DNA from 2 places in the Exiguobacterium sp. U13-1 genome. Region 1 is predicted to be linked to the other one. Evidence: riboswitches for the same ligand, from Rfam matches in the RefSeq annotation. Region 1 holds a riboswitch; the other holds the start of a gene.
The links. A riboswitch is a leader RNA that binds a small molecule or an ion and turns the genes downstream of it on or off. The one in region 1 is predicted to bind FMN.
Positions count from the first base shown of each region.

Region 2: it holds a riboswitch for FMN, as region 1 does, so the genes downstream of both, ribD (bifunctional diaminohydroxyphosphoribosylaminopyrimidine deaminase/5-amino-6-(5-phosphoribosylamino)uracil reductase RibD) here and ESP131_RS14905 (ECF transporter S component) in region 1, are expected to answer to the same signal.

Region 1 covers NZ_CP015731.1:2,864,703-2,879,972, forward strand. Annotated here, with positions in the region: gene ptsP (phosphoenolpyruvate--protein phosphotransferase) at 1-1,162, shown strand, start outside; gene ESP131_RS14850 (MDR family MFS transporter) at 1,271-2,788, opposite strand; gene ptsG (glucose-specific PTS transporter subunit IIBC) at 2,941-5,052, opposite strand; gene ptsG (glucose-specific PTS transporter subunit IIBC) at 5,182-6,705, opposite strand; gene glcT (glucose PTS transporter transcription antiterminator GlcT) at 6,923-7,780, opposite strand; gene ESP131_RS14870 (YuiB family protein) at 7,882-8,199, opposite strand; gene ESP131_RS14875 (NAD(P)/FAD-dependent oxidoreductase) at 8,281-9,492, opposite strand; gene ESP131_RS14880 (NAD(P)/FAD-dependent oxidoreductase) at 9,736-10,734, shown strand; gene ESP131_RS14885 (GNAT family N-acetyltransferase) at 10,845-11,336, opposite strand; gene ESP131_RS14890 (GNAT family N-acetyltransferase) at 11,333-11,836, opposite strand; gene ESP131_RS14895 (NAD-dependent epimerase/dehydratase family protein) at 11,833-12,699, opposite strand; gene ESP131_RS14900 (HesB/IscA family protein) at 12,816-13,166, opposite strand; FMN riboswitch at 13,278-13,420, shown strand; gene ESP131_RS14905 (ECF transporter S component) at 13,576-14,142, shown strand; gene ESP131_RS14910 (YuzB family protein) at 14,219-14,452, opposite strand; gene ESP131_RS14915 (NAD(P)/FAD-dependent oxidoreductase) at 14,545-15,270, shown strand, end outside.
Region 2 covers NZ_CP015731.1:86,898-102,167, forward strand. Annotated here, with positions in the region: gene treR (trehalose operon repressor) at 1-16, shown strand, start outside; gene treP (PTS system trehalose-specific EIIBC component) at 199-1,638, shown strand; gene treC (alpha,alpha-phosphotrehalase) at 1,660-3,300, shown strand; gene ESP131_RS00440 (alanine/glycine:cation symporter family protein) at 3,425-4,783, opposite strand; gene ESP131_RS00445 (methyl-accepting chemotaxis protein) at 4,972-6,675, shown strand; gene ESP131_RS00450 (DUF6612 family protein) at 6,721-7,542, opposite strand; gene ribH (6,7-dimethyl-8-ribityllumazine synthase) at 7,755-8,213, opposite strand; gene ESP131_RS00460 (bifunctional 3,4-dihydroxy-2-butanone-4-phosphate synthase/GTP cyclohydrolase II) at 8,210-9,400, opposite strand; gene ribE (riboflavin synthase) at 9,400-10,026, opposite strand; gene ribD (bifunctional diaminohydroxyphosphoribosylaminopyrimidine deaminase/5-amino-6-(5-phosphoribosylamino)uracil reductase RibD) at 10,011-11,051, opposite strand; FMN riboswitch at 11,212-11,356, opposite strand; gene ESP131_RS00475 (M20 family metallopeptidase) at 11,540-12,745, opposite strand; gene ESP131_RS00480 (MetQ/NlpA family ABC transporter substrate-binding protein) at 12,768-13,586, opposite strand; gene ESP131_RS00485 (methionine ABC transporter permease) at 13,606-14,256, opposite strand; gene ESP131_RS00490 (methionine ABC transporter ATP-binding protein) at 14,246-15,270, opposite strand, start outside.

The DNA of each region.
Region 1 (15,270 bases):
ATCGCACTCTGCCATCATGTCACGTTCACTCGAAATCCCAGCAGTCGTCGGAACAAAAGTTGTTTTAACGGACGTTAAACACGGCGACCTTCTCATCCTTGATGGTGCTGAAGGTGACGTCATCGTCAACCCAAGCGAAGAGCAAGTAGCTGAGTATGAAGCAAAACGCGCAGCATACATCGCACAAAAAGAAGAGTGGAAAAAACTCAAGAACGAAAAAACAATGACGGCTGACGGTCATCACGTCGAGCTCGCTGCAAACATCGGTACACCAAACGATGTCAAAGGCGTTCTTGAGAACGGTGCAGAAGCAGTCGGTCTCTACCGTACGGAATTCCTCTACATGGATGCAGAGACATTCCCAACGGAAGACGAGCAGTTCACAGCTTACAAAACAGTTCTCGAATCAATGGGCGATAAAAAAGTCGTCATCCGGACACTCGATATCGGTGGCGATAAAGAATTGTCGTACCTTGATCTCCCACACGAGATGAACCCGTTCCTCGGTTACCGTGCGATCCGTCTCTGTCTCGATCAAACAGACTTATTCCGTACGCAATTACGCGCACTTCTTCGTGCGAGCGCATACGGTAAACTTGCTGTCATGTTCCCGATGATCGCAACGATCGAAGAGTTCCGTGCTGCAAAAGCACTTCTCCTTGAAGAAAAAGCAAACCTCCAAGCTGAAGGCGTCACTGTATCGGAAGACATCGAAGTCGGTATGATGGTCGAAATCCCAGCAACAGCGGTCATGGCTCGTCAGTTCGCAAAAGAAGTCGATTTCTTCTCAGTCGGAACGAACGATTTGATTCAATACACGATGGCAGCAGACCGGATGAACGAAAAAGTATCATACCTGTACCAACCGTTCAACCCAGCGATCTTGAACCTTTTGAACAACGTCATCACTGAAGCACACAAAGCAGGCAAATGGGTCGGCATGTGTGGTGAGATGGCAGGAGAAGAATTGGCACTCCCGATCCTTCTTGGTCTTGGTCTTGATGAGTTCTCGATGTCAGCATCATCTGTCCTTCGCGCACGCAGCTTGATGACACGCCTCAACAAATCAGAGTGTGAAGCAATCGTCGAGCAAGTACTCGATATGGATACGGCAGAAGAAGTCGTTGACTTCCTCAGCACGACATTCGACATCAAAAAATAAGTTTTGTCAGACGAATCTGGAGTAATCCAGGTTCGTCTTTTTTTGTCCTGTTAAACAAAAAAACAACGCCTCTTTCTAATAAGAAAGAAGACGTTGTTAAAACGGTGGTTATTGAGCTTGTTTCTTCTTCGCTGGCGTTGCTTGTTCCGATAAAATCGGACGCTCGTTCCCCATCAAGAAGATAAAGATGACACCAAGCACTGCTGGAATCAGTGCCCAGAAATAGACGGTTGAGATCGATTCTGCAAGCGACGTCTTGATTGCTGTCGCGACTTCTGGTGGCATCTTCGCAAACGCATCAGCCGTTGGGAACTGTCCACCCGACGGCGCTCCGCCTTGAGGTAACCGATCGGAGACAGCCGATGTGAACGTCCGCGATTGGATGATTCCGAGGACTGTGACACCAAGCGTCATCCCGATTGTCCGGAATGTCGAGCCCATCGAGGTCGCTGCGCCACGACGTTGCATCTCGATGCCATTGATACTCGCTAGATTCAACAGAGAGAAACTGAATCCAACACCGAAGCCGAGAATGATCATATAAATCGTTACCGCTGTCCGCGATGTCTCAAGCGTCATCGTACTGAGGAGATAGACACCGAGTAAGAAAAAGACAGCCGAGACGATCATGATGTTGCGGAAACCGAACTTATTCGGCAATTGCCCGCCGAGCTGTGCCGAGACGACTGATGCAATCAGCATCGGCATCAGGATTAGACCAGAATTCGTCGCACTGCCACCAAAGACACCTTGCACGAAGATTGGAATGAATACACTGGCCGAGATAAAGACGAATCCGTAAAAGAACGCCACGCCTTGTGTTGCCGCAAATAAGCGACGGCGGAATAGACTGAACGTAATAACGGGATCCGCGGCCCGGCGTTCTGCGAACGCAAAAGCAACGAACGCGACAAGTGCTGCTCCGAACAGACCAAGAATTTGTGGCGAAGACCACGCATACTCTTTTCCACCCATTTCGAGCGCGAGTAAGAATAATACCAATCCGGCGACAAGCGTAAAGGCACCGACGTAGTCGATTTTCTGTGTCCGGTGCACCGGTGATTCCTGATAGAAGACCGTTACGAGACCAAGTGCAATCAAGCCGAGTGGGATATTGATATAGAATACCCAGCGCCAGTCGAGGGAATCCGTCAATACGGCACCAAGCAACGGTCCGAAGATACTAGAAATCCCGAAGACCGCACCGAACAAGCCACTGACCTTCCCCCGTTTTTCCGGTGGGAAGATATCAAAGATGATCGTAAAAGCAATCGGCATCAACGCCCCTCCACCGAGCCCTTGCAAGGCACGATACGCAGACAATTCAATGATAGAATCCGCCATCCCACACAAGATACTCCCTACCATGAAGAGAAGCATCCCAAAGAGGAAGAAGCGTTTTCTTCCATACATATCACTCAGTTTACCGAAGATCGGCATTCCGGCAACGGTTGCAATCATGTAAGCAGATGTGACCCATGCGTACTGATCAAAACCATTCAGTTCGCTGACGATCGTTGGCATCGCTGTCGCAACGATCGTGTTATCCATTGCTGCGACTAAAATCCCAATCAATAATCCGATGACGACAGGTGTCGTATTCGTTTTTGTTGTAGTCGAAGACATCGACTCACCTCATTTCTAAAAAAATTAGCTAACTCTTATAATAGCTAACTCATTGTATCATCATATGTGCAAAATCTCATTATCAAATGTGCTCTACGATCGTTTCACACAAAAAAGACGGATCGCCTATGACAATCCGTCTCTTTTCTTCTTTACTCTACACGATACGAAATTGCTTCTCCGGCTTCGACCGTCCGTCCGACATCAACATCAACTTTTCGATCCCCACTATTCGTGACGATGATTGGTGTCAGTAATGATGGTACGAGTGGTCGTACTTGTTCAAGATCCACATTGAGGAGTGGTGTTCCCGGTTCGACACGATCGCCGGCTTTCGCCAACGCCTCGAACCCTTTTCCTTCGAGTGACACCGTATCAATACCGATGTGAATCAAGATTTCATCTCCATTATCCGCAAGAATACCGATCGCGTGTTTCGTCGGGAAGAACGTCGTGATCTCACCAGAGACTGGAGAGACGACATATCCTTCCGTTGGTTCGATTGCATATCCGTCACCCATCATGCGACCGGAGAACACTTGGTCCGGTACATCATCGAGAGAACGAATGATACCGCTTAATGGTGCGACATATCCATCTTCAGGCACGTAAGCCCCACCACGATCCCCAGCGAGTGGACCGGCATCTGCTGTACCAGCTCCAGAAGTCCGTGCTTCGTCTCCCGTTGGTACTTGTGGAATTGGATCGGCTTCTGGTGTCTCTTTCGGTTTATAATTTGGATCTTTCATGATATCTGCCATTTCGGTCTTGATTCCATCGGATTTCGGTCCAAAGATGGCCTGGACGTTATCTCCGACTTCAAGAACACCGGCAGCACCGAGCTCTTTCAAACGATCCTTGTTGACACCTGATTTATCATTAACCGTAATCCGTAAACGCGTGATACAAGCATCTAAATGTTTAATGTTTGATGGACCACCGAATGCTTGTAGAATTTCATACGGTAGATCGCCTGCTTTTGCCGTTGAGGTAGCGGCACCCTCTTTAATCGCTTCGCGTCCTGGAATCTTCAAATCAAACTTCGTAATGACGAAGCGGAATCCGAAGTAATAGATGACGGCGAAGACAAGACCGACTGGAATGACGAGCCACCACGAGGTTCGGTTCGGTAGAATCCCGAATAACGTGTAGTCAATCAATCCACCGGAGAACGTCATCCCGATCTTGACGTTCAGTAGATCCATGATCATGAATGAAAGACCTGCAAAGACAGCGTGAACGGCAAACAAGAGTGGTGCGACGAATACGAAGGAGAACTCGACTGGCTCCGTGATACCAGTCAGGAAAGAAGTCAACGCCGCTGAGAAGTAGAGACCTTCGACGGCTTTACGACGATCTTTTGCGACCGTATGGTACATCGCAAGACAGGCTGCTGGCAGACCGAACATCATGAATGGGTATTTCCCGGTCATATATGTCCCTGCCGTGAATGGTACACCGTCCTTCAACTGTGCAAAGAAGATCCGCTGATCCCCATTAATGATCGTTCCTGCTTTATCCGTATATTCCCCGAACTGGAACCAGAAGCTTGAGTACCAGATATGGTGAAGACCAAACGGAATCAACGAACGTTCGACGAGTCCAAAGATAAAGGCAGACAACGGTTCGTTCGCTTCGATAATTGTTTTCGAGAATGTGTTGATTCCACTGCCGATCGGTGGCCAAATATACGATAAGGCAAACCCGGCGACAAGACTGAATAAGGCAGTTGCAATTGGAACAAAACGTTTCCCTGCGAAGAATCCGAGGAAATCAGGCAGTTTGATTTTAAAGAATTTATTATAACTGTACGCTGCTATCAAACCGGCAATGATCCCTCCGAATACCCCCATTTGCAAGGTCGGTATCCCGAGGACCGTCGCATACGACAAGTCACTCGCCTTCTGTGCTTCCGTGATTTTTTCTGGTGTGATCTGTAAGAACGAACTGATGACCTTGTTCATGATCAAGAAACCGACGATCGCTGCTAGACCGGCAACTCCTTCCCCATTCGCAAGACCAATCGCGACCCCGACGGCAAACAGTAATCCGAGGTTCGCAAAGATGATATCACCCGCATCCTGCATGACTCGCCAGATGACGACTAGCGAATCGTTCTCGAGGAACGGTAAATATTGCGTCAAGTTCGGGTTTTGAAACGCTGTCCCGAACGCGAGCAATAACCCCGCTGCCGGTAAAATCGCTACCGGTAACATCAGGGCCTTACCGATCCGCTGTAAGACACCAAACACGTTTTTCCACATGCGTATATTCCCTCCTTTTTTTAAACAAACTACTTAATTCATACCCTAAAATATTCTAGCGCAAAACGATTCTAAAAGATTTTTCCAAAAAAAATGAGCCCTTCCGCAGAAGGACTCACTTTAAAAACATCAGACTGTTTTTTCTTGTTTACGTGATGCGATGACGGCTTGAATTTCAGACTTGATGTTGTCTGATTTCGGTCCGTAGATCGCTTGAACGTTGTTACCAACTTCAAGGACACCAGCAGCACCTAATTTTTTCAACTCATCTTTGTTGACTTTCGATTTGTCGAGAACTTCGACACGAAGACGTGTGATACATGCATCCAAGTGTTTGATGTTCGACTCTGAACCGAGTGCATCAAGGATACCTTCAGCGAGTTCAGAACCTTGAGCAGATGAAGTCTCTTGCGCTGCATCTTCACGACCTGGAGTTTTCAGGTTGAACTTGCGGATTGCGAAACGGAATCCAACATAGTAGATGACAGAGAGTGCAAGACCGACGACGATGACGAGCCACCACTGCGTGCGTCCCGGAAGAACACCGAAGAGAAGGAAGTCAATCAAACCACCAGAGAATGTCATACCGATCTTAACGTTCAACAATTGCATCGTCATGAACGAGAGACCTGCGAAGACTGCGTGAACTGCGAACAAGATTGGAGCAACGAACAAGAACGCGAATTCGATTGGCTCTGTGATACCTGTCAAGAATGCTGTAAGTGCTGCTGATCCAAGAAGACCACCAACGACTGCGCGGCGCTCAGGACGAGCTTCGTGGTACATAGCAAGAGCTGCCGCTGGAAGACCGAACATCATGAACGGGAATTTACCAGTCATGAACGTACCAGCAGTCAATTCAACGTTATCTTTCAATTGAGCGAAGAAGATCGCTTGGTCACCACGAACGACATCACCTGCTGCATTCGTGTACGAACCGAATTCGAACCAGAATGGTGCATAGAAGATGTGGTGAAGACCGAATGGAATCAACGAACGTTCGATGAGACCGAAGACGAATGCTGCGAGTGTTGGGTTTTTCTCCATCATGAAGTGGGAGAATGTGTTCAATCCGTCCTGAGCGAACGGCCAAACGAATACAAGTACAAGACCTGCGAACAATGAAACGACAGCAGTAACGATTGGAACGAAACGTTTACCAGCAAAGAATCCGAGGAACTGTGGCAATTCGAGATTATGGTACTTCCCATACGCCCAAGCTGCGATCAGACCGATGATGATACCACCGAATACCCCAGTTTGAAGTGTTGGGATACCGAGTACGTTTGCATACCCTTGACCGTTAGCAACCATTTCTGGTGTAACGCCGAGCCAAACGCTCATTGTTTTGTTCATGATCAAGAATCCGACGATTGCCGCAAGTCCGGCTGCGCCGTCCCCTGCAAGACCAATCGCGACACCGACCGCGAATAAGAGTGCTAAGTTACCGAAGATGATATCCCCGGCTGCTTCCATCAATTTTGCAACCTTGATGATTGCATCATTTTTTAAGAACTCGAGTTTTGACGTCAAGTTCGGATTTTGCATCGCGTTACCGAATCCGAGTAGGATACCGGCAGCTGGCAAAATCGCTACAGGAAGCATCAACGCTTTACCGACACGTTGAAGAACAGCAAAAATCTGTTTGAACATGTGTGTTTCCTCCTTTTCCTGTTAAGAGCGAAGTATGATGAATAATGCCAATGATTGAGACGAAAAAAGTCAGACATCTGACCGTTTTTTTACAGAAAAAAATCAGGCACGAGCGGATTGTAGACAATAGACTTATCCCGTTGAATAACGGAAATAAAGCTTCTTGCCCGACATCCCACTCATGCCTGATCGTATCAGTAACACGTAGTCCGTGCGGTCATTTACCTGAATCGTACTGCACTAAGCGTTGCAGATGCATCGTAAGATACGTCGCCTCACCGCGCGGTACCGCTTTCTTCAACTGACGTTCCATGATGGACATCAGCTCCCAAGCAGTATCATAGCATAGCGGATATTCTTCACGCAATAGCTTTTCTACTTTTTCTGGAGCCTCTAGATACTCCCCATTGGAAACCCTTTCAATCGCTGAACGAAGGTGCCGAATCAGACGCTTGTAATCAAGCGATTTTCGGTCGATTTTAATCTCCAGTCGCTGCTCGATATGACTAGCGATTAAACCGACGAGCTGATGATGGCGGTTGACTTCGAGTACGTCTTTGAAGTTCGTCGCAGAATGAATATGAAGTGCGATGAATCCTGTCTCCGCTGGAGGTAGGTAAAAATTCATCTCAGCACTGATGAACTCGACGATTTCTTCTGCAAGGGCGTACTCTTCCGGATACAGGGCTTCCGTTTCGGCAAGAAACGGATTCGTGACTTCCATTCCTTGTTCTAGTCGCTTGAACGTAAACGTCAAATGATCCGTCAATCCGATATGGATATGTTCGTCGACCTTTTTTCCGAAGCGTGTCTCGATCATCGAGACGATCTCGTTCATCAGCGCGATGAAATTTTCATCGAGGTGACCGACGAGCGCCTTATATTGATCCTGTTCTTCTTTATCCTTCAACGTGTAGACTTTTTCCAACTTGTCGAGATCTGTCAGTTGATCGCCTGGCTTCCGACCGAAGCCAATCCCTTTTGCGAGGATAATGACTTCCTGATTCGCACCAGTCGAACAAATGACGACATTATTATTCAATACCTTGATAACGTGGTACATTTGTTTATCCATTCGCTCTCAACCCAATCTGCTCTTACACATTTATTTAAAGACATTGTTTTTATTATAACGGTTTTTCAGACACGAAAAAAGCCTACTTACTCAAGTAGACTTTAAAACATTTGGTAACCGCTCTTACGCAAGAAGCGAATCGATAGACCGGCGATGATGATTCCGGCAAGACCAGCCGCGAACATCGTGATATCCGCTGTCTGTAGACCAGCAATCCGGTCCCCAAGATTCGGAATCGCTTCACGAGCATTCGTGAAGTATTCGAGCGTTGATTGGTTGTCGATCATCATGATGATGATGACCGGATAGAGTACGAGCATCACCCACGTACTCCGCAACAACATGTTTAAGATGAATCCGATACTGAAGAACATGACGAGATAAAGCACACTCCCGATCACGGCTTGAATGATATGCATACTGTTCCCCCTTTGAATCTCTTCTAGTATAACCGACAAAAAAGGCAAATGCACGAGTGTACATTTGCCTAAAACGTGAACTTAGAACTTCCCTTTTTTGATCGCAAGACCAAGTTTTTTCAGTTCGAAGAAGTGTTTGTTGTCGATGACTTTTTTCATGAACGATGCGTTACGGCCGTAGATCTTCTTACCGAAGACCATGCCGATACCGTCTTTATGACCAAGTGAAGCGACCGTTCCTTTGTTCTCGTACGTGAACGTCGATGTTTGACGACCAGCGATGAGTGCTGCGATGTTCTCAGCGACTTTGTGTGCTTGTTGTGTCGCGATTTGTGCAGTTGGTGGGTATGGACGGTTCGAACTTGGATCCATGACTGCTGAACAGTCACCGATCATGAAGACGTTGTCGTGTCCTGGAACACGGAGATCTTCTTCGACGACGACACGGTTACGCATTGCTTCGAAACCAGATGCTGCAACGACAGGGTTACCGCTGACGCCACCTGTCCAGATGATCGTGTTCGCTTCGATTGTTTCAGTTGTGTCGCCTTGAAGCGGACCGAATGTGACACTTCCTGGTCCACATTCCTTGATGCCGTTACCGAGTTTGAACTCGATGCCTTGACGCTCGAGCCATTTGTGTGCGTAGTTGACGAGATCTGCATCGAATCCTGGAAGGACTGTTGGTGCTGCCTCGATGTTGACGACACGAACGAGTTCGCGTGGGATATCATATTGTTTGCACAGTTCTGGAATACGGTTGACGAGTTCACCCATGAACTCGATTCCTGTGAATCCAGCACCACCAACAACGATCGTCAAGAGTGAACGATCTTGTGATCCTGTTGTTTTGTACTGTGCGAATGAGTAATCGATATGTTCCTTGATTTTACGGACGCTGTTCAACGAGCTGATTGTCAGCGCGTGTTCCTTCAATCCTTTGATACCGAATGTTTCAGGAACGCCACCGAGAGCAACGACAACGTAATCGTAAGGAACTGTTCCGCCATCTTGTAAGAGAACCGTTTTAGCAGCCGTATCGACTTTCTCAACGATACCTTTAACGAGTTTGACGCGTGACGGGTTGATGACATCATTGATGTAGATGCGCGCTTGCTCCGCAGACATCGTACCTGCAGCTGGTTCGTGCAACCAAGTTGTTTGGTAATGATAGTCGTGTTTGTTGATCAGCGTGATGTTCGCTTGATCGACGCCGAGTTTCTTTTGAAGGTTGACTGCTGTGATCAATCCACCGTAGCCCGCTCCAAGAATAACAATGTTAGGTGTGTTCATGTTCTGATACTCCTTACGAATCGTAGTTTTGTTGTGATTTTCTTCACATTCAATTACAGACGAATGCTCAAAAATTTTGTTCAAATAATGTTCACATGTCTATAAGCCTATTGAAACACTTTTTAGGAATGATTGCAAAAGAAAAATGTCATTTCCTTTAAAAAAATGTGAGATGTCCCGCACTTGCACCCTCACCCCCTACTTCCTATATAATAGACCTATCCAACGCTAGGAGGGAATCAGATGCACCAACCATATGATGTCACGATCATCGGCGGCGGTCCGGTCGGACTGTTCACCGCGTTTTATTCAGGGATGCGCCAGATGAAGACGAAGGTCATCGAGAGTCTACCTCAATTAGGTGGTCAACTCGCTACGCTTTATCCTGAAAAATATATATACGATATCGCCGGTTTTCCGAAAGTAAAAGCGCAGGAACTGGTCGATCGATTGCTTGAACAAGCAAATGAATTCGATCCGACGTACGTACTCGGTGAGACCGTCATTGCTTACGAACGCATGGATGACGGAATCATCCGCCTCGTCACGAACAAAGGCGAGCATTATACGAAGACCGTCATCTTGACGGCAGGAAACGGCTCGTTCGCTGCACGTCCACTCGGCGTCGCGGACGCAGAACGCTTCGAAGAAACAAACCTCCACTACTTCGTTAACGACATGGAGCGTTTTAAGGATCGCCAAGTCGTCTTGCTTGGTGGCGGCGATTCAGCAGTCGACTGGTCATTGATGCTTGAACCGATCGCAAAATCCGTCACGCTCGTCCACCGCCGCGATAAGTTCCGTGCCCATGAACATTCGGTCGAACTTTTACACGATTCGTCCGTCAACGTCATGACACCATATACACTTGAATCGGTCACAGGTGAGACGCACATCGAGACGCTGACGTTCAAACATGCTGAAAGCGGCGAAGTCGTTGTCGTTGCTGCTGACGATGTCGTCTGTAACTTCGGTTTCGTCTCGTCACTCGGACCGCTTAAAGAATGGGAAGTTGAATTCGAACGCAATTCGATTCGCGTCAACTCGAAGATGGAGACAGCGATTCCAGGTGTCTTCGCTTGTGGTGATATTGCGACTTACGAAGGACGCGTTAAACTGATCGCAACAGGATTCGGTGAAGCACCGATCGCCGTTAACCAAGCGAAGCTTCTCGTTGATCCATCTGCTCGTCACCCGCAACACTCGACGAGTCTGTTTGAAAAAGTAACGAATCATTCTTGAGATATATGTGAATGACTGCAAATGATGAGAGGTCGGATTCCGGATGACATACCGGAGCCCGACCTCTCATTTTCATGGAATCACACTTAAGATGTTGAAAACGTCCGATTTCATACGGATGATCTTTTAACAGGTATCCGGTAAATCCGTTGTACGAGTTCGACTCCACCACGCTCAATCGTCGATTCTTCGAAGACCTGACCACCAAATCGTTCGTAAAACCGACACGCAGGATTATCTCGCAAGACAGAAACCTGCATCGTCTCATACTCCGCTAAATCATCAGCAATCTGGTGAAACAACGCTTTCCCGAATCCCTGCCCTTGAGACGCTTGTAAGACATAAATCGCATAGAGCTCCCCTTCACGCGCATCACTTCGATTCGGTCCGCCTTGCGCAAATCCGACGATTTCGTCTTCTGATTCCACAACATACACGCGCTCATCGACTAACGTCTGCTCCCATTGTTTCGTCCGTTTCGCATGCGACAACTGTGCTAAATACGGAGCCGGGATGATCCCTTGATACGTCTCGCGCCAGGCATCGATATGAACGCGCGCGATGGCTGACGCATCTTCAAGACGCGCTTTACGAATATTCATAACGCAATGATGAAGCGACGTGTTTCGCGTCCATTACGAACAGTCGGCTCGATTTCTCGTCCGCCGTTCGCTAAGATGACACGACGTGATGCTAGATTATCAACGCCACACGTCAGTAGCACTTGATCCAGTCCACGTTGTCGTGCTTCTTCAAGCGCCAATCGAAGACCAGTCGTCGCATACCCTTTCTGACGCTCAGATGGTCGGATCCCGTATCCGATATGTCCGCCGTATAACTTCAAGTTCTCCGTCAAATCATGCCGGAAGTTCAGCGCACCGACGATTCGTTGCCCGTCGACCATCCAGTACGTCGAATGGGTGACAAGACCCGGTCTGACCGTCGTCTCCATCTCCTTGAGTTCCGCAAAATAAGCGCCGAGCGGTTCATATGTGTCTCCGACTGCTTCCGGCACAATCGTTTCGCCCGACTCTCGCCAGTCTTCTAAAAAGGCGCGGTACTCTGTCTCCCACGCAAGAGTTGGTTTCATTAACTGCATCATTGGTGATTGCGCACCTCCTCTTCAATCAAACGATCGAGCCAGTCATCGACATGTTGGAACAGATAGCCCGCTTGTTTCGCAGCTGTTGTATCCATATAGAAATCGCGTTCTGGCGCAAGCGGTGATTCATCCTCTCCTTTTGCGACGAGTTGACTTGTCGTTCCCGCAACGCGGTCGATTTTATCCAATAGGTCTTGAATCGATAAGACACCGTCACTTGCAGCATTGATCGGTCCCGTCAGTTCCGAGCGACCACACCACTCAAGAAAGGCAGCGGCTTCGTAACTTGAGATATAACCCATCTTTGCGTATGTGTTTTCAGCAACGATCGGACGGCTGCCAAGCGCCCGCTTGATATGAAAGACAAGTCGCTCCGTATAGTCATCGGGTCCGAGAACAACCGGGAAACGGACGGCAACGACTGGGAATGTCGCCCGTTGGAAGAAATAACTCTCCGCTTGGCGTTTCCCTTCGCCATATCCATGTTCCTTCTCAAGGTCATATTTCCCGGGAAACGGATTGTAGGCACGCTCCGTGATATTCGCACCACCGTCTTCATAGACAGACATCGTCGACGTCAACACGTAGCGTCCGACTTTTCCTTCAAACGCGTCGACCGCGAGCTTTGCTTGATACGGCGTGAAACAGATATTGTCATAAATGACATCCCAGTGCTGTTGGCTCAAGTCCTTCATCGTACTACTCGACGTCCGATCCCCTTTAAAGAATGTCAAGCCCTTTGCGACCGGTGGAGTATGCTCACCGCGTGTGACGATCGTCACATCATCCCCCGAATCGGCTAACCGAATCGCTAAGCGTCGTCCGAAATAGCGTGTTCCCCCGAAGATCAATACTTTTCTCATCTTGAAGCCCTCCCTGTTCGTAGTAGCATTCACTCTCTTAATATTTCGAGTCAATGGAACAGGTCTCCTGTAGAAGGCAATAAAAAAATCGTGGACATCGTCCACGATTGGATTCATTAACAGCCACCCGGTGTCCCGGCATTCGTTGCCGTCCGGAACGATGTCCCGCAACCGCATGTTGCGATAGCATTCGGATTCGTGATCGTAAATCCGCCGCCGAGCATCGACTGCTTATAATCGATTTCCAGTCCTTTGACGACCGGATAATCTTTTTCGTCCACGATGACGGTCACGCCGTGCTGTTCGAAAACGAGATCCGTTTCTTTCTGTTGATCGAATCCCATTCCGTACGACAGACCACTACATCCACCACCTTGGACGAGCATCCGAAGATTCCGTTCATCTGCTGGTGCCTGCGCCATCATGTCCTGGACTTGTAACGCTGCTGCCTCCGTTAAATGGATCATGTCATCACCTTCCTTTTCTTTAGTATACGCAACTTTTGGGCGAATCGAAACCTAGTTGCTTGAAACTATCTTGAATTCGTTGTATAAATGGTATGTACAATAAAATAATCGTTCCATCTTCAGGGCAGGGTGAAATTCCCGACCGGCGGTAAACAACTCTTCTTGAGTTGAAGCCCGCGAGCGAATAGGGCGCTATTTGCTGATTCTGTGTAATTCAGGAGCCGACAGTATAGTCTGGATGGGAGAAGATGGCGGCATGAGCTTGAATTTGATCGATTTTTGCAACAATCGATTAGGTTTATTTAATGCGGACTTCTCCCCTGTTGATCTCATCAATAGGGGTTTCTTTATGGGCGCAGTCATGCCAATACTTCATCGAGAGGAACGAGCAAAAGGAGACAATACTCGTATGAAACGCACACAAAAAATGGTCACTCTGTCAATGTTAGGTTCAATCTCGTTTGTTCTTATGCTAATCAATTTTCCACTACCATTCTTACCGAACTATCTGAAGATCGATTTCAGTGATGTTCCTGCTCTCGTCGCAGCGATCATGTTCTCACCGGTTGCAGGCGTCATCGTCGAAGCATTGAAGAACGTGTTGTACTATATCTTCCGCGGAAGTGGTGTTCCGGTCGGAGAATTCGCGAACTTTGCTGCAGGCGTCGCATTCGTACTTCCTGTCAGCTGGTTCTACCACAAAAAGAAATCAACACAAGGTCTCGCAACTGGTCTCGTCGCTGGTACGATCACGATGGCACTTGGTCTTGCGATCCTCAACTATATCTTGATCCTGCCAGCGTATGCATGGTTCCTCGGTATGGACTACATGGCGGATCCAGCTGTCAAATGGACAGCGATCACAGCCGGTATCTTACCGTTTAACGTTATCAAGGCGTTGTTCATCTCGGCACTCTTCATTCCACTGTTCTTGAAACTAAGACCATGGATGATGCGCCGTCAACAATCTGCCTGATCCGAAAAGCTGCGCCCGCTGACGGACACGAATCCCCTCGTTCAGATGAACGAGGGGATTTTTTGGCTGTCTTTGTTTACAGCTCGTTCTCTTCGATTTTCAGGTAAATCTTCTCGAGCAACTCTTCCGGTGTTTCGCCTACGACAGTCTCACCATCGACGAGACAAAAATGGTCGAGCGAACAAATGCCACAATAGCCGAGGCAACCGTATTCGACGACGTCGACATTCGGATCACGTTCGAGTTGCTCCATGACGACCTGTGTACCAGCTGCTAAGTTACTGATACAAAATTCAATAATCGGATTCACTTTTTTTCCTCCTTCAAGCAGGAAACGACCTGCCTCATGTCGTATTATACAAGGTCAGACTGATTTAGGGGAACTAAGGGGGATTTTACGTTATGAAGCAATTGGTCGTACTCGGCGGAGGATATGGTGGAATGCGGATTTGTGAGCGGTTCAAGGACGAGGAAGTTGCCGTCACGCTCGTCGATCGTCTGCCATACCACGCACTCAAAACGGAATATTACGCACTCGCAGCAGGTACATTATCAGATCGGGATGTCCGGATTGAATTTCCGGAGGGGAAACATCTTACTTATAAATATGGACATGTCATCAAAATCTCACCGGAGACGAATACGGTCCACCTGCAGGACGGATCAGAATTATTTTATGATGACTTGATCATCGCTCTCGGTTGTGAGGATAAATACCACAACATTCCGGGTGCTCAAGAGTTTACATATAGCATCCAGACACTTGAAGAATCAAGGAAGACACAGCAAGCGATCTATGGCCTGTCACCGGGATCCGTCGTCTCGATCGTCGGTGCCGGTCTATCCGGTGTCGAACTTGCCAGTGAACTGCATGAGAGCCGGAAAGATTTAACGATCCGTCTGTTCGACCGCGGACCATCCGTCTTGTCGTTCTTATCCGACAAAGTCTCGTCTTACGTTCAAGAATGGTTCGAGGAGCATGACGTAGAGGTCATCAACAATTCGAACGTCACGCTCGTCACAGCGGACGACGTGCGAAATGGCGACGATACGTATCCATCCGACTTAACGATTTGGACGGCAGGTACGCAGCCGGTCAAGGTCGTTCGTGATCTCGGCTTTGCTGCG
Region 2 (15,270 bases), 430 kb from region 1:
TATTGCCCGTCGTTGAATATAGGCTGCAAGATGAGGGAATTCGTAGATGACGGATTCTCTCTTTTTTATTCTCCCCAACTTATCTATATAAGTTCTTGACCAACTTATATAGATAAGTTAAGATAAGTGTGCGCAGATAAGAAAACGTTTTCATTTTAAAAGTGGTCGAGTATGTCACTTCCAAAAAGGAGCATCGAGATGAAACCAAACTATCGTCAGATTGCAGAGCAAATCATTGAGAACATCGGAGGTAAGGAGAACGTTGAGCAGGCAGCTCACTGTGTCACCCGTCTTCGTTTAACGCTTAAGAATCAAGAGCTTGTCGATCAAGAAGCCTTACTTGAAGTTCCGCTCGTCAAAGGCGCGTTCTTGAACGCGGGTGTCTATCAAATCGTCATTGGTGCCGGAGACGTCGACCGGGTCTATGCAGAATTCATTCAATTAACCGGTTTACAGGCAACAACGATCGCAGATGTTAAATCGTCTGGCGCTGCCAAGATGAATCCGTTCCAAAAGTTGATCAAAGTCTTTTCTGATGTCTTCATGCCTATCATCCCGGCGATCATCGTTGCTGGTCTCTTAATGGGAATCAATAATCTATTCGGTATCGAGTTCGGTGGCAAGACGATGATCGATCGTTATCCAAACTTACAAGGACTTTGGGATCTCATCAATATGATGGCAAACACGGCCTTCGTCTTCCTCCCGGCACTCGTCGGTTGGTCAGCGACGAAACGCTTCGGTGGAAGTGAGATTCTCGGGATTGTCATGGGTCTGATGCTTGTTCACCCAGATCTCTTAAACGCTTGGAACTACGGACAAAGTGCTCTAAAAGGTGAAATCCCGACGTTCAACATTCTCGGTCTCTTTGAAATTGAAAAAGTCGGTTATCAGGGACAAATCCTCCCTGTACTCGCCGCTGCTTATGTTCTCAGTACGATTGAACGTTGGCTCAAAAAACGGGTACCGAATGCGATTCAATTACTCGTCGTACCGATTACGACGATCACATTGACGGGCTTCCTCGCCCTTGCCGTCATCGGACCGGTCACGCGTCAAGTCGGTGACTGGATTACGATCGGTGTCGTCAATACGTTCGAAGCTGTTCCGTTACTTGGTGCCTTACTCTTCGGCGCACTCTATGCGCCGCTCGTCATTACCGGCATGCACCACATGTTCATCGCCGTTGATCTACAGTTGATCGGACAAAGCGGAACGACGTTCATCTGGCCGATGATCGCGATTTCGAACATCGCCCAAGGTTCAGCAACACTCGCGATGCTTTTCCTCGCGAAAAACGTTAACGATAAAAACATGGCATCAACGTCCGCTTTATCCGCCTACTTCGGGATCACGGAACCAGCGATGTTCGGGGTCAATCTCCGATTCAAATATCCGTTTTACGCGGCACTCGTCGGTTCAGCGATCGCGTCAGCTTTCATCGCCGTCAGTGGCGTTCTTGCTCCTGCGATCGGTGTTGGCGGATTACCTGCTTTCATTTCGATCGTACCAGGCTCGATTCTGTCATTCATCGTCGGCATGGTGATAGCGATCATCGTTCCTGTCGCCTGTACGTTCCTGTTCCACTATGTCTCAACGAAACGCGCAAAAAAAGCTGCCCTGAAAAAAGCAGCGTAATTCTAGAAAGGTGTGTATCTAATGATCACGACAACCGATTGGCGCAAATCCGCCGTTTATCAAATCTATCCGAAGAGTTTTTATAGTCCGGAGGGCAAAGCGACCGGTACGTTACGTGGCGTCACTGCCAAACTCGATTATCTGGCGGATCTTGGTGTCGATTACCTTTGGTTGACGCCGGTCTATGCTTCACCTCAGAACGACAATGGCTATGATGTCAGTGATTATTACGCGATTGATCCATCCTACGGAACAATGGACGATTTCGAGACGTTACTTGCAGAAGCAAAACAACGCGGTCTGTCTGTCATGATGGATATCGTCGTCAACCATTGCTCGACGTCGCACTCTTGGTTCGAAGAAGGACGTCACCCGGACAGCCCGTATCACGACTATTTTATCTGGCGCGATACACCGAACGACTGGGTATCGAAATTCGGCGGTCCCGCTTGGTCATTTGATGAGGTAGCTGGCAAGTATTACTTGCACCTGTTCGACAAGACACAAGCGGATCTGAACTGGGAAAATCCACGTTTACGGGAAGATGTTTACAACATGATGCGCTTTTGGCGGGATAAAGGGGTCAGTGGCTTCCGACTCGATGTCATCAATTTGATTTCAAAAACGCCAGGTCTTCCGAACGATCCAGCAGGAGACGGTCGTTCGTATTATACGGACGGACCGAACGTCCACTACTACTTGCAAGAGATGAACGCAGAAGTCTTTGCCGGACACGATCTCTTGACCGTCGGTGAGATGTCGTCGACGTCACTTGAACACTGCCTTCGTTATTCATCACTTGATGAACAAGAACTGAAGATGACGTTCAACTTTCATCATTTGAAGGTCGATTATCCGAACGGTGAAAAATGGACGGCAGCACCGTTTGATTTCAAGCAACTGAAACAGATTTTCTCCGACTGGCAATTCGGCATGAACGGACAAGCCTGGAACGCAATTTTTTGGTGCAATCATGACCAACCACGCGTCGTCAGCCGATTTGGTGATGACGTCACGTATCGCGTCGAAAGTGCGAAGATGCTCGCGACGACGCTTCACGGTTTGCAAGGTACACCGTACATCTATCAAGGAGAAGAGATCGGCATGCCGAATCCGGACTTCACGGATTTGTCCGACTACCGCGATGTCGAGACATTGAACGCCTATCAGGAAGCTCGGAACAACGGTATATCGGAAGAAGCGATTCTCGCTGCGATTCGTCAAAAATCGCGTGATAATGCGCGGACGCCGATGCCATGGTCAGACGCACTCAACGGTGGCTTTAGTACAAGCGATCCGTGGATACCGGTCTCGCCGACGTATGACCAGATCAATGTCGAGTCGGCTGTCGCAAACCCTGACTCGGTCTATCATCATTACAAACGATTGATTCAACTCCGTAAACAGTATGACGTGCTCACGGATGGTTCGTACCGTCTGTTGACACCAGACGATCCGTCACTCTGGGCGTACGAACGCGTAACGAACGAGGAAGAGTTGCTTGTCGTTTCGAACTTCTACGGAACAGACACGACGTTCACGTTACCTCGTGACGGGTCGGACTATACGGTGTTGATTCACAATTATCAGCAGATACAGACAGAGGGTCAAACTCTGACGTTACGTCCTTATGAATCCTTGATGCTTTATCGTAAAAAGTGATGCATCTCTCGTTGTTCTCTTGATCAAATAAAAAGGGAAATCACCATCCGAGTACATGACCCGGAACGTGATCTCCCTTTTCTCATACTTCATCATACACGAACTCGTTTTTAGAGCATGTATCCTACGAAACCTTCCGATTCGCTTCTTCTCGTTTCAACTGTTCGCGGAACAGTCGTGTCTCGGCAATAACGACACCAGACAATCCAATTAAACCAATCAAGTTCGGAATCGCCATCAATCCGTTGAAGACATCGGAAATCGCCCAGACCATGTTCAAGTTCGTCGTCATCGCACCCGCTCCGGCGACTAAGACGAACAGGATGCGGTACGGTAGGATTGATTTTTGACCAAACAGATAATAGATCGATTTTTCCCCATAATATGACCACCCAAGGACCGTCGAGTAAGCGAACATGACGAGACCGATCGTAACGATGTATTTCCCAGCAGGACCGAGGAAGACTTCGAAGCTCGCCGTCGTCAATTCAACACCCTCCAATTTCGTATCGAGCTGCCCTCCCATGACGAGCGTCAGGCCCGTGATCGAACAGACGACCAATGTATCGAGGAACACTTGCGTCATCGAGACGAGCGCTTGACGCCCCGGGAAGTCCGTCTTCGCAGCAGCGGCTGCGATCGGTGCTGAACCAAGTCCTGCTTCGTTCGAGAAGACACCACGCGCGACACCGTAACGAATTGCCGCCCCGATTGCCCCACCCGTGATTGCCTCGTTTGAGAACGTACTACTGAAGATCGTTGAAATCGCACCTGGAATCAGATCATAGTTCATGATGAGAATCAGCAAGCCACTTCCGACATAGAAGAAAATCATGAACGGAACGAACAGACTGACGACTTTCCCGATTGACTTGACCCCACCGAGAATGACGACACCCGTCAGTACCATCAATACGATCCCCGTCACGTAAAGTGGCACATCAAACGTTGATTTCATCGCGAGGGCGACCGAGTTCGTCTGGACCCCGTTTCCGATCCCGAACGCAGCGATCGAAGCGAACGCGGCAAACAAGACACCGAGCCATTTCTGCTTCAGTCCACGCTCGAGGTAATACATCGGTCCCCCTGCCATCTGTCCTTTTTCATCAACGACACGATATTTGACGGCAAGAATCGCTTCCGCGTATTTCGTCGCCATCCCGAACAGACCGGACAGCCACATCCAGACGATCGCGCCTGGTCCCCCGAGGACGACGGCGGTTGCGACACCGACGATATTTCCCGTACCGACGGTCGCAGCCAGTGCCGTCATCAACGCTTGAAAGTGACTGATGTCACCTTCTGACTTATCGTCCTGATGCTTTGAAAACGCAAGCTTCAGCGCATACGGCAGTTTGGTAATTTGAATGAATCCTAAGCGAATCGTCAAGTAAATCCCCGTACCGACCAACAGAATGAGTAACGGTGGTCCCCATACGATATCGGACACCGCACTAATCCACTCACTAAATGAATTTCCCATTCGTCTTACCTCCCTTTATGAGATATGTAGTTCCTTACCATTTTTTCAGAATTTACTGATAATTGTCAAACTATTTTTTCATGAAACTATTTTACGTTTTAATTTTTTTGATAATAAGTAAATTTTTTACTTGTGAAGGTATAATCAAGAAAATAAATAGTTCATCTTGCAAAAAAGGAGCGAATCATATGAAGATTAAAACGAAGCTTATCTTATTGTCCTCCATCCTTTTGCTAAGCTTGATTGGCGTCGGACTGTACGGCGGATTCTCGCTCGACCACGTCGACAAACAGAGTCAGACCATCACGTCCTCCTGGATTCCTGGTCTGAACTTATCCCATGAAACGAACACGGCACTGTCTGATTTGCGACGTGTCGAATTATTACACATTCAAGAAAATGATCCAGAGATCAAAGCCGGTTATGATAAGCGTGTCAAAGACGGTTTAGCGACCGTTGACGCGAATCTCGCGAAATACGAGAAAACGATTTATTTAAAAAGCGATCGCGAACTGTTCAATGATCTCACGAAAAAATGGCAAACTTTCAATGAGACGACTGATCGTCTTCTCGCCCTCAGTACACCAGAAACCCAAAAAGAAGCAGTCACCTATTATGAAGGTGAGAGTCGTGATTCATACTTCGCTGTCTCTGATCAATTAACGAAAATCGTGAAATACAATAATCAACAAGCGAAAATAAATGGTGATGCCATCACAAGTTCTGCCAATACAGCTCATATCCTTCTCTTCACGATCATCGGTGTCGTCGGATTACTCGGTGTCATCTTCACCGTCTTGATTTTACGCTCGATCTTCGTTCCACTCCGTCAACTGCAGGCGAAAACGCATGAACTGGCAACACAAGGCGGCGACTTGACGGCTCAACTCGACGTCGTGCGTGATGATGAAATCGGACAAATCGCCCAGTCGATGAATCAATTCATCGCCCACTTACGGACGATCATCATTCAAGTCGATGATACAGCAACCCACGTCGTATCGACCTCACATCACGTCTCCGGTCGAATCAGCGAACTCGATCAGGATATGGCGTCGACTTCCCATACGATCGAAAACTTATCAGCCGGTATGCAGGAGACAGCCGCCTCTGCCGAAGAGATGAACTCGTCTGCTGTCGATATGGAAGCGACGATTCATGATATCGTCTCCGGCGCAGAAGCAAATGGAAAACGGGCACAAGAAGTCGGCGGGCGTGCTGAATCGCTTCAAGTCGTCGCGACAGAAGCGAAACAGACCGCGAATCACATCCTTGCCGAGACGAAAAGTAAACTCGAGGACGCGATGACACGTGCGAAAGCCGTCAAAGAAATTTCCGTCTTATCGGATGCGATTCTCTCAATCGCCGCACAAACAAACCTATTGTCCCTTAACGCTTCGATTGAAGCAGCACGCGCTGGTGAAGTCGGTCGTGGCTTCGCCGTCGTCGCCGATGAGATTCGTAAACTTGCTGAAAGTAGCCGGGATACCGTCGAACAAATCCAAGACGTCTCGATTTCCGTCATCGAGTCCGTTGAACATTTAAACGCTGCTTCCGGTGAGATGCTCTCCTTCATCGATACGAAGGTCGTTAAGGACTATGATTTATTCGAAGACGCCTCCGTTCAGTATCGAAATGACGCACAATTATTCGGTGATGCAGCGGAACACTTCGCCGCTCAAGCCGGTCAACTCCAGGAACTTACAGCAAACATGCTCGGTGTCATCCATGATGTCGCCGTCACCGTCAACGATGGAGCGCAAGGCACACAATCAATGTCGGAACAAATCAATCATTCCGTTCAAGCATTCCGGGATGTGCACAACCAGACTTCCGTCAGTCAACAACAGGCGGAGTCACTAAAAGAGGTCTTACGCCAGTTCCAAGTCTAAACGACAAGCCCCTCGTCTTCAGATCAGAAGAGAGGGGCTTGTTTTTTATTGACCGGCACCTGTGAGTGGTTGTGCGTCTTTTGCTTCCGCCGGTAATTTGATCTCGTCGATCTCATTGAATTTCGAGAACGTCGACTCATTCTTCATGTTGAACTCGGTCTCTTTTTCAATCGCAAACACCATATCCATGTCGAGTGACTTCGGATAGAATGTCTTCGCGTCGTACGTCATTTTGTAGTTCATCTTTTTATAATCGATGCTATCCATCGCATCTTTCATCTGCGCCATCTGTCCTGTCTGTTCGAGTGAATCCTTCATGAAGGCCTTCAGGTCATCCCCACTCAGCTTAACGTCGATCTGATAGACATCGCCCTCTTTTTTCGCTGTCCAATTATCTTTGTATTTCTTTAGGAGCTGCAAGTTTTGTTCCGTCGATGCCGATGATTCCATCGCTTCGACCATCTCGCCTAGCTCCGACACATCTTGAACAATCCATTGTCCGTTTTGCGAGAGATACATTTTATCGTCAACGATGTAACTTTCAATCGTCACGTCTTTCCCGTCTTCAGGATTTTTCATCGTCATCGTCTGCTTCATCGCGAGTGGCTTTTGAATGATATCTGCTGAAACCTTCTGATCCATCGCCATCTCACCTGCTTTAGAGCTGACTGTTCCGTCCATGTGGAACGATTTGATGTCCTCTTGAGCGGCTGTCGCTTTCTTTAACAGCTCTGTGTTCGAGAGTTCCCCCGACTTCTTCGAACCAGATCCGCTGCCACTACCTGAATCCGTCTGTCCATCTTGGCATCCGGCAAGTCCAATCGATGCTGCGACAATCCCGGCTGCTACCCACCTTGTTTTCTTCATATTCATTTCCTCCTTTATACGCGTTACCCTGATTTACGAAAAACATTGGAAAATGTTTCAAAGTTTCTTTAGTAGACCATTACCGTTCTCCTTCAAAACGAACCCTCAAATTTCAAATCTACTATCCTTTTTTTGAAATTTGGTTCAGTGCTCGTGAGATTTTTGCAAAAAAACAGGCTGACGGAAGCTTCCATCAGCCTGTTTCTGGTTTGTTAAATCGTCCGTAAAAGATTCGCCATCTCGATTGCAGAAACCGCTGCTTCGTAACCTTTGTTCCCAGCTTTCGTACCGGCACGTTCGACTGCTTGCTCGATCGAATCCGTCGTCAGGACACCGAAGATGATCGGTACGCCTGTGTCGCGTGATGCACTCGCGACACCTTTCGCGACTTCGTTACAGACGTAATCATAGTGTGACGTCGCCCCACGGATGACGGCGCCAAGTGTGATGACTGCGTCATACTTGCCGCTTTTCGCTAACTTTTCCGCGACGAGTGGAATCTCAAATGCCCCAGGAACCCACGCTGTATCGACAGCATCCGCTGCAACACCGTGGCGGCGGAAAGCGTCGTTTGCTCCACCGACGAGTTTTGATGTGATCAATTCGTTAAAACGTGCTGCGACGATTGCGACGCGTAGTCCTTCTCCTGTTAAGAAACCTTCGTAGATCATGATGTGTGTCCTCCTTGGATGTCGAGCCAGTGCCCGAGTTTCGTTTGTTTTGTTTTCAGATAGCGCTGATTTTCTGGTTCAGCCGGTACTTGATGGGGTACACGTTCGATGACTTCGATCCCTTCTTGTTCGAGCACCCGTTGTTTATCCGGATTATTCGTCATCAAGCGGATCTTCGTCACGCCTAGATCGCGCAACATGTTGGCCGCGACCGTATAGTCACGCATATCCGTCGGATAACCGAGTGCATGGTTCGCTTCGACTGTATCAAGTCCTTGTTCTTGTAACTCGTACGCTTTTAACTTCGCCATCAGACCGATGCCGCGTCCTTCCTGGCGTAAATACAAGACGGCTCCACCTTCTCGTTCGATCCGTTCGAGTGCCGCATCGAGTTGCGGTCCACAATCGCAACGCTTCGAACCGAAGACGTCCCCCGTCAGGCATTCCGAGTGCAGCCGGACGAGCATGCCGTCGTACGCTTCACCCGACAAGACAGCGACGTGTTCTTTATCGTCTTGCGTCGTATAGCCGATCATCCGGAAAGCTCCGAACGTCGTCGGAAGTAACACTTCCGCTTCCCGCGTCAATGGACGCTCGAAGTACGCGACGAGTGCTTCGATCGTAATCAGTTTTAAACCGTGTTCTTCCTTATAGAGAAGTAGATCATCCACACGTGCCATCGTGCCGTCTTCCTTGATGATTTCACAGATGACGGCGATCTCATCGCTGCCGGCAAGACGGGCAAGATCAACGCCCGCTTCCGTATGTCCGCGTCGTTCCCGGACACCGCCTTCTTTTGCGATCAACGGGAAGATATGACCTGGTCGTTTAAACCGTTCCGGTCCATCGATTAGCATCCGCTGGATCGTTAGCGACCGTTCTTCAGCGCTGATACCGGTTTTCGCGTCTTCATGATCGATACTGAGTGTGAATGCCGTCCCATGTGGGTCCGTATTATTCGCTGTCATCGGAGCAAGTTCGAGTCGTTGTGCAATCCGCGGACTGACTGGTACGCAGACGAGTCCTTTTCCATGCGTGATCATGAAGTTGATGTTTTCTGGTGTCGCGTGTTCCGCGAGCATGACGAGATCGCCCTCATTCTCACGGTCCTCATCATCACAGACGATGATCGGTCGTCCGTTCTTCAAATCTTCTATTGCGTCTTCAATCAAGTCGAATCCATTCATTACATGTCGCCTCCTAAGAATGCTGCCCAGTCCGTCTGCTTCTCATGCTGCGTGAAATGATAGAGATGTTTCGCCATCATGTCACACTCGATATTGACGACTGCACCGCTTGCCAATCGATCAAACGTCGTCACTTGACGTGAGTGCGGAATTAATGAAATCGAGATTGTTTCCGGCGTGACGCGTTGCAACGTCAGGCTCGTGCCGTTGATTGCGATCGAGCCTTTTGGAATACAATACTTTTGCCACGATCCGACATCAAACGTATAGACCATCGCTTCTCCATCCGGTCGCCGACTAATCAGCCGTGCTGTGCCGTCGATATGTCCACTGACGAAATGACCGCCGAAGCGACCGTCTGCTGGCATCGCCCGTTCAAGTTGCAACGGGCTGCCGACCCGGTACGTGCCGAGGGCTGTTGACCGAATCGTGTCATGGACGGCATCGGCCGTAAAACCAGTCGGGCTCATCGACGTGACGGTCAAACAAATCCCGTCGACGGCGATGCTGTCACCAATCTTCGTTCCTTCGAGCACCCGGTGCGCTTCAATTTCAAGCGCTAATCCATTCGGTCGCGGAATCTTTCGTTTTAAGGTCCCGACTTCTTCAATCAATCCGGTGAACATGTCGTCTCCTCCTTTCGGATGTACGTCAGATGGAGATCCGGTCCGACCGTTTCGATTTGGTCGATTTGAAACCGATCTTCGATATCGTGTTGACTGTTCCAGGCATTGCCTTCAAAAATCGATGGGGCTTGATAGACTTCAAGCCGATCGACGAGATCCGCCTCAAGGAAAGCGGCTTGAATCGTTGGTCCACCTTCAATCAAGACACTGCGGATGTCTTGTTCGTATAAGCGTTTCAAAATCGCTTCTGGCGTCTCATATTCACCGACGAGGACTGTCACTTGATCATGACTGACCCGCGGAACACTCGTCAGCCAGTAGGTTGGATTTTTACCCTCGTGGAAGACTTGCGCCGTCTCCGGGACCCGACCACGGCGATCGACGATTACTCGAATCGGTTCGATGCCTGACGCCGCGCGTAATGTCAGTGCCGGATCATCGATAAGGACCGTCTCACTGCCGACGAGGATTGCATCGTGGCGTCCGCGCAGGGCGCGACCGTTCTCGCGTGCTTCTTCTGACGTGATCCAGCGTTGTTCACCTGTCGCTGCGATCCCGTTCATCGTCTGAGCGATTTTGACGGTCACGGTCGGACGTTTTCGTTCGATCGTCTTCCAGAATTCCGTGTAGAGAGCTTCTGCCTCATGTCGTAACAAGCCGACCTCGACTTCGAGTCCCGCGTCTTGTAGGCGTTTGATTCCTGAACCGGCGACGATCGCATGTTTGTCTTCCGTTGCGACGAAGACCCGTTTGATTCCGGCTTGTAGAATCGCTTCCGTGCATGGTGGTGTCTTACCGTGATGATTGCACGGCTCAAGCGTCACGTAGAGATCAGCACCACGGGCGGCTTCTCCTGCCATTCGCAAGGCTTCGACTTCCGCGTGCGGACCACCGGCAAACCGATGTGCACCAAAGCCAATGATGCGTCCTTGTTTGACGATGACACAGCCGACACTTGGATTCGGACTTGTTTGTCCGTGTAACATATGTGCTAATTGCATGGCATAACTCATCATCTGTGACATCGCGTTCACTCCTTTCAAATGAAAAAAAGACGCCCCTTGAAAAAGGGGCGTCTGTATAGAAGGGTTCACGAAATACACGGTTCGCTCCCTGCATTTTTTCATGCAGAAAGAGACCGTCTCCTGAAAACATTTTTTCAGAAAACAGCTTGAATCGCGTCGTTTCGTTCTTCTCCCATCCGGACTTTACCGTCGGCCCTGGAATCTCACCAAGTCAGCCATGATGCGTACATCATGGGTCGCGGGCTCGTCGATCGATTGATCGCATCACCGCCGGTTGGGATTTTCACCCTACCCCGAAGAACTGGATTATTGAGTTATACAACTTTAGCCTAGCATATCTTTTTCAAGAAAACAAAGCGCAAATGCTTCTGTCTTGTCTCTTTTTTGATTTCGCTCCAGTTCTGTCATCTCTCACCAATTCGTCATCGACTACATCGCAAAAACGACTGGATCACCTGATAACAGTGTGTCCAGTCGTTGTTTTCCGCTTACAAATACCCGTTCTTCCGGTCGTGGAATTCTTGAGCAATCGCCCCGCGCGTCCGTTCATCCGCAAGGACACGAAGTGCTGTCCGAGCGAGGATTTTTGCCCCCGTGATTAATGCTTCATCTCCTGCTTCTGAACGTGCCGCTTCTTTGAACGCTTCCGTATGGGCGACGAGATCATCTGGTCCAATCTTGATATACGGATGGATTGTCGGGATGACTTGACTGATGTTACCGGCATCCGTCGAGCCAAGACCCGGGCGTTCGTCCAAGTGAACGATTTCGCCGAGCGCCTCTGCTTCTTCTTGGAACAGACGGTCGAACGCCCGGTTGAAGACGAGGTTATCGACTTCATTTTGGAAAGCGATGACGTCAAGCGTCGCCCCGGTCGCGAGTGCCGCGCCTTCAGCAACGGCTTTGACTTTTTCCGTGACGGCATTCAGTCGTTCCCGTGTCGTCGCCCGGATGAAGAAACGTGCTTTTGCGTATTCCGGGATGATGTTCGGTGCATCGCCACCATGCGTGATGATTCCGTGGATCCGGACATCGTCCGGTAACTGCTGACGTAAGGCATTGATGCCGTTGAAGAGTTGGATGACCGCGTCGAGAGCATTGATGCCTTCTTCCGGTGACGCCGCAGCATGCGCCGGACGACCAGTAAAGGCAAAGTCGAGCGGATCGACTGCAAGCGAAGAACCCGTGATCCGTGTTTGTCCGGACGGATGGACCATTAAGGCTGCATCGATTCCTTCCAGCAACTGATGTTTGACGAAACTACCTTTCGCACTACCGTTCGGTCCACCTTCTTCGGCCGGTGTTCCCAGCACGACGACACTTCCACCGACTTCATCGAGCACTTTACTAAGTGCGATCGCTGCCGCAACACTCGTCGTACCGATGATATTATGACCGCATGCGTGCCCGATGCCTGGCAACGCATCGTATTCTGCCAGAAAGGCAATCGTCGCGCCTGATCGGTCGCTCGACTTCTTCGCGAAAAATGCTGTATCGTGCCCCGCGACACCAAGTTCTACCGTAAATCCTTCAGCCGTCAGACGTTCCGCATGGAGCCGCGAAGCAAAGAATTCCTCGTTCCCGATTTCCGGTGTCGCATGAATCCGGTGACTCGTCTCAAGATACGATTCTCGTTTTTGTTCGATGTCTTGTTCAATCGTCTCTACCCATGTCGTGCGTACTGGTGTCGTCATATAGTCCACTCTCCTTTTGAATTTATTCGCCGATGTCGCTTAGTGGAACGAACGTCGGGATCGTACTACCTTTGTATTCTTTTTTGATGAAAGCCGCGACATCTTTTTGTTGGTAAAGCGACGCGATTTTTTTCAATTCTTTTTTGTTTTTGTCTTCCGTCCGTGTTGCGATGATATTGATGTATGGTTTTGCTGTCTCGTTCTCATGGACGATCGAGTCCTTGATTGGATTGAAGCCAGCATCAACGGCAATGCCATTGTTGATGATCGATGCCGCGACGTCCGGTAAGACGCGCGGTGTTTGCCCAGCGACGATCGGAACGATTTTCAGTTTCTTCGGATTCTCGACGATCTTATCGACTGAACCGTTACCGTCGAAGTCGTCCGGTAACTTGATCAGACCGGCTTCTTGTAGTAACAAGAGGGCGCGCCCCATGTTCGTCGCTTCGTTCGGAACGGCGATTTTTCCGCCGACCGGAATGTCTTTGACATCCTTGTATTTATCCGAGTAGATCCCCATCGGTGCAATGACGGTCGTCGCGATCGGTGACAGCTTCAACTTGTGTTCCTTCTTGAAGGCGTTGAAGTAGGAAATCGTCTGGAAGGCATTGGCGTCGATCTCACCCTCAGCCAGTGCCATGTTCGGCTGGACATAATCGGAGAACTTGACGAGCTCGATTTTGATGCCCTCCTTTTCTGCTTTTTTCGCGACATAGTCCCAAACTTGTGTGTCTGAACCGCTGACACCGAGTTTGATCGTCTTTTCGTCTTCTCCTGATGCTGCGCACCCGGCAAATAAAATCGTCGTTAGTGTTGCTCCAATTGCTACTGCTTTTTTCATGGCTGAATCGCTCCCTTGATTAATGTCTTCTGATTTTTCGTGCGACGATATTGCCTGTCGTCTGTAAGCCTTGAACTAAGATGACGAGAATCCCGACCGTGATGATCATGACTTTCGTGTCGAATCGTTGATAACCATAGGTGATCGCTAAGTCACCGAGACCACCGCCTCCAATCGCACCTGCCATCGCTGACGCCCCGATCAAGCCAATCGTCGCGATCGTTAAGTTCAGGATCAGTGAACCGAGTGCTTCCGGTAGGAGGAAGCGGAAAATCGTTTGAAACGGTGTCGCACCCATCGCTTCTGCTGCTTCCAGAACACCTTTATCGACTTCGAGTAACGAGCTCTCGATCAGACGCGCCATGTACGGTGCGGCGTAAAAGACGAGCGGGACGATGGCGGCTTCGGTTCCGATCGATGTCTGGACGATCAAGCGCGTCAACGGGATGATCGCGACGAGTAAGATGATGAACGGAATCGAACGGAAAATATTGACGATACTGTTGAAGAACGTGAACAGCGGGACATTTTCAAGCAATGCTCCTTTTCGCGTGACGACAAGTAGGATACCGAGTGGTAAGCCAATCAAAGTCGAGAATAAGAGTGAGACGGATACCATCGTCATCGTCTGCAAAAATGCCGTCCAAATATCACTGTAATTAACTAGCATGGGCAAGCACCTCCTCGACTGTCACCTGTGCCTGATCGATATAGTGTAACGCTCGTTTTACTTCAGCCGGCTCACCGATCAACTCGACGAGTAAGGTGCCAAACGGCGTATCCTGCAACTCTGTGATGCTCCCGTGCAAGATGTTGACATCGACGTCAAAGCGTTTCGCGACTTGCGATAAGAGCGGCTGCCCCGTGTGATGTCCGAGAAAATGAATCTTATAGATTGGATGTGCATTTCGCGACTCGATCAACTGACGAATCGATGCTGGAATTTCGTCATGCATGACGGACCGGACGAAGTTTTTTGCCGTCTCGGTCTGAGGGCTTGAAAAGACGTCGAAGACCGTTCCTGACTCAATCAACTTTCCAGCTTCGATGACGGCGACCCGGTCGCAAATCTCCCGGATGACGCCCATCTCGTGGGTGATCAAGAGAATCGTGATCCCGTACTCCGCATTGATGCGTTTTAATAACTGGAGAATATGATGCGTCGTCTGGGGATCAAGTGCTGATGTCGCTTCGTCACATAAGAGGACGGAAGGTTGCGTCGCCAGTGCCCGGGCGATGCCAACACGCTGTTTCTGTCCACCGGACAATTGATCTGGATAATGATCCGCCTTGTCCGCGAGATCAACGAATTCGAGCAACTCCGTCACTCGGCGGCGAATCTCATCTTTCTTGACGCCTGCGAGAACGAGTGGCTTTGCGACATTCGTAAATACTGTGTTCGCATTCAATAGATTGAAGTGCTGAAAGATCATTCCAATCCGTTGTTTTGCTTGGCGTAATTTTTTCGGAGACAGTTGCGTTAAATCTTCCCCATCGACCGTCACCGTTCCTGATGTTGGTCGTTCTAACAGATTGACACAGCGGAGCAGTGAACTTTTTCCGGCACCGCTAAAGCCGATGACACCAAAGATTTCGCCTTTTTCGATCGTCAGGTCGACACCGTCGAGCGCTGCGATCGTCTGATCCTTCGTGACGTACGTTTTTTTGACTTGATGAAATGCGA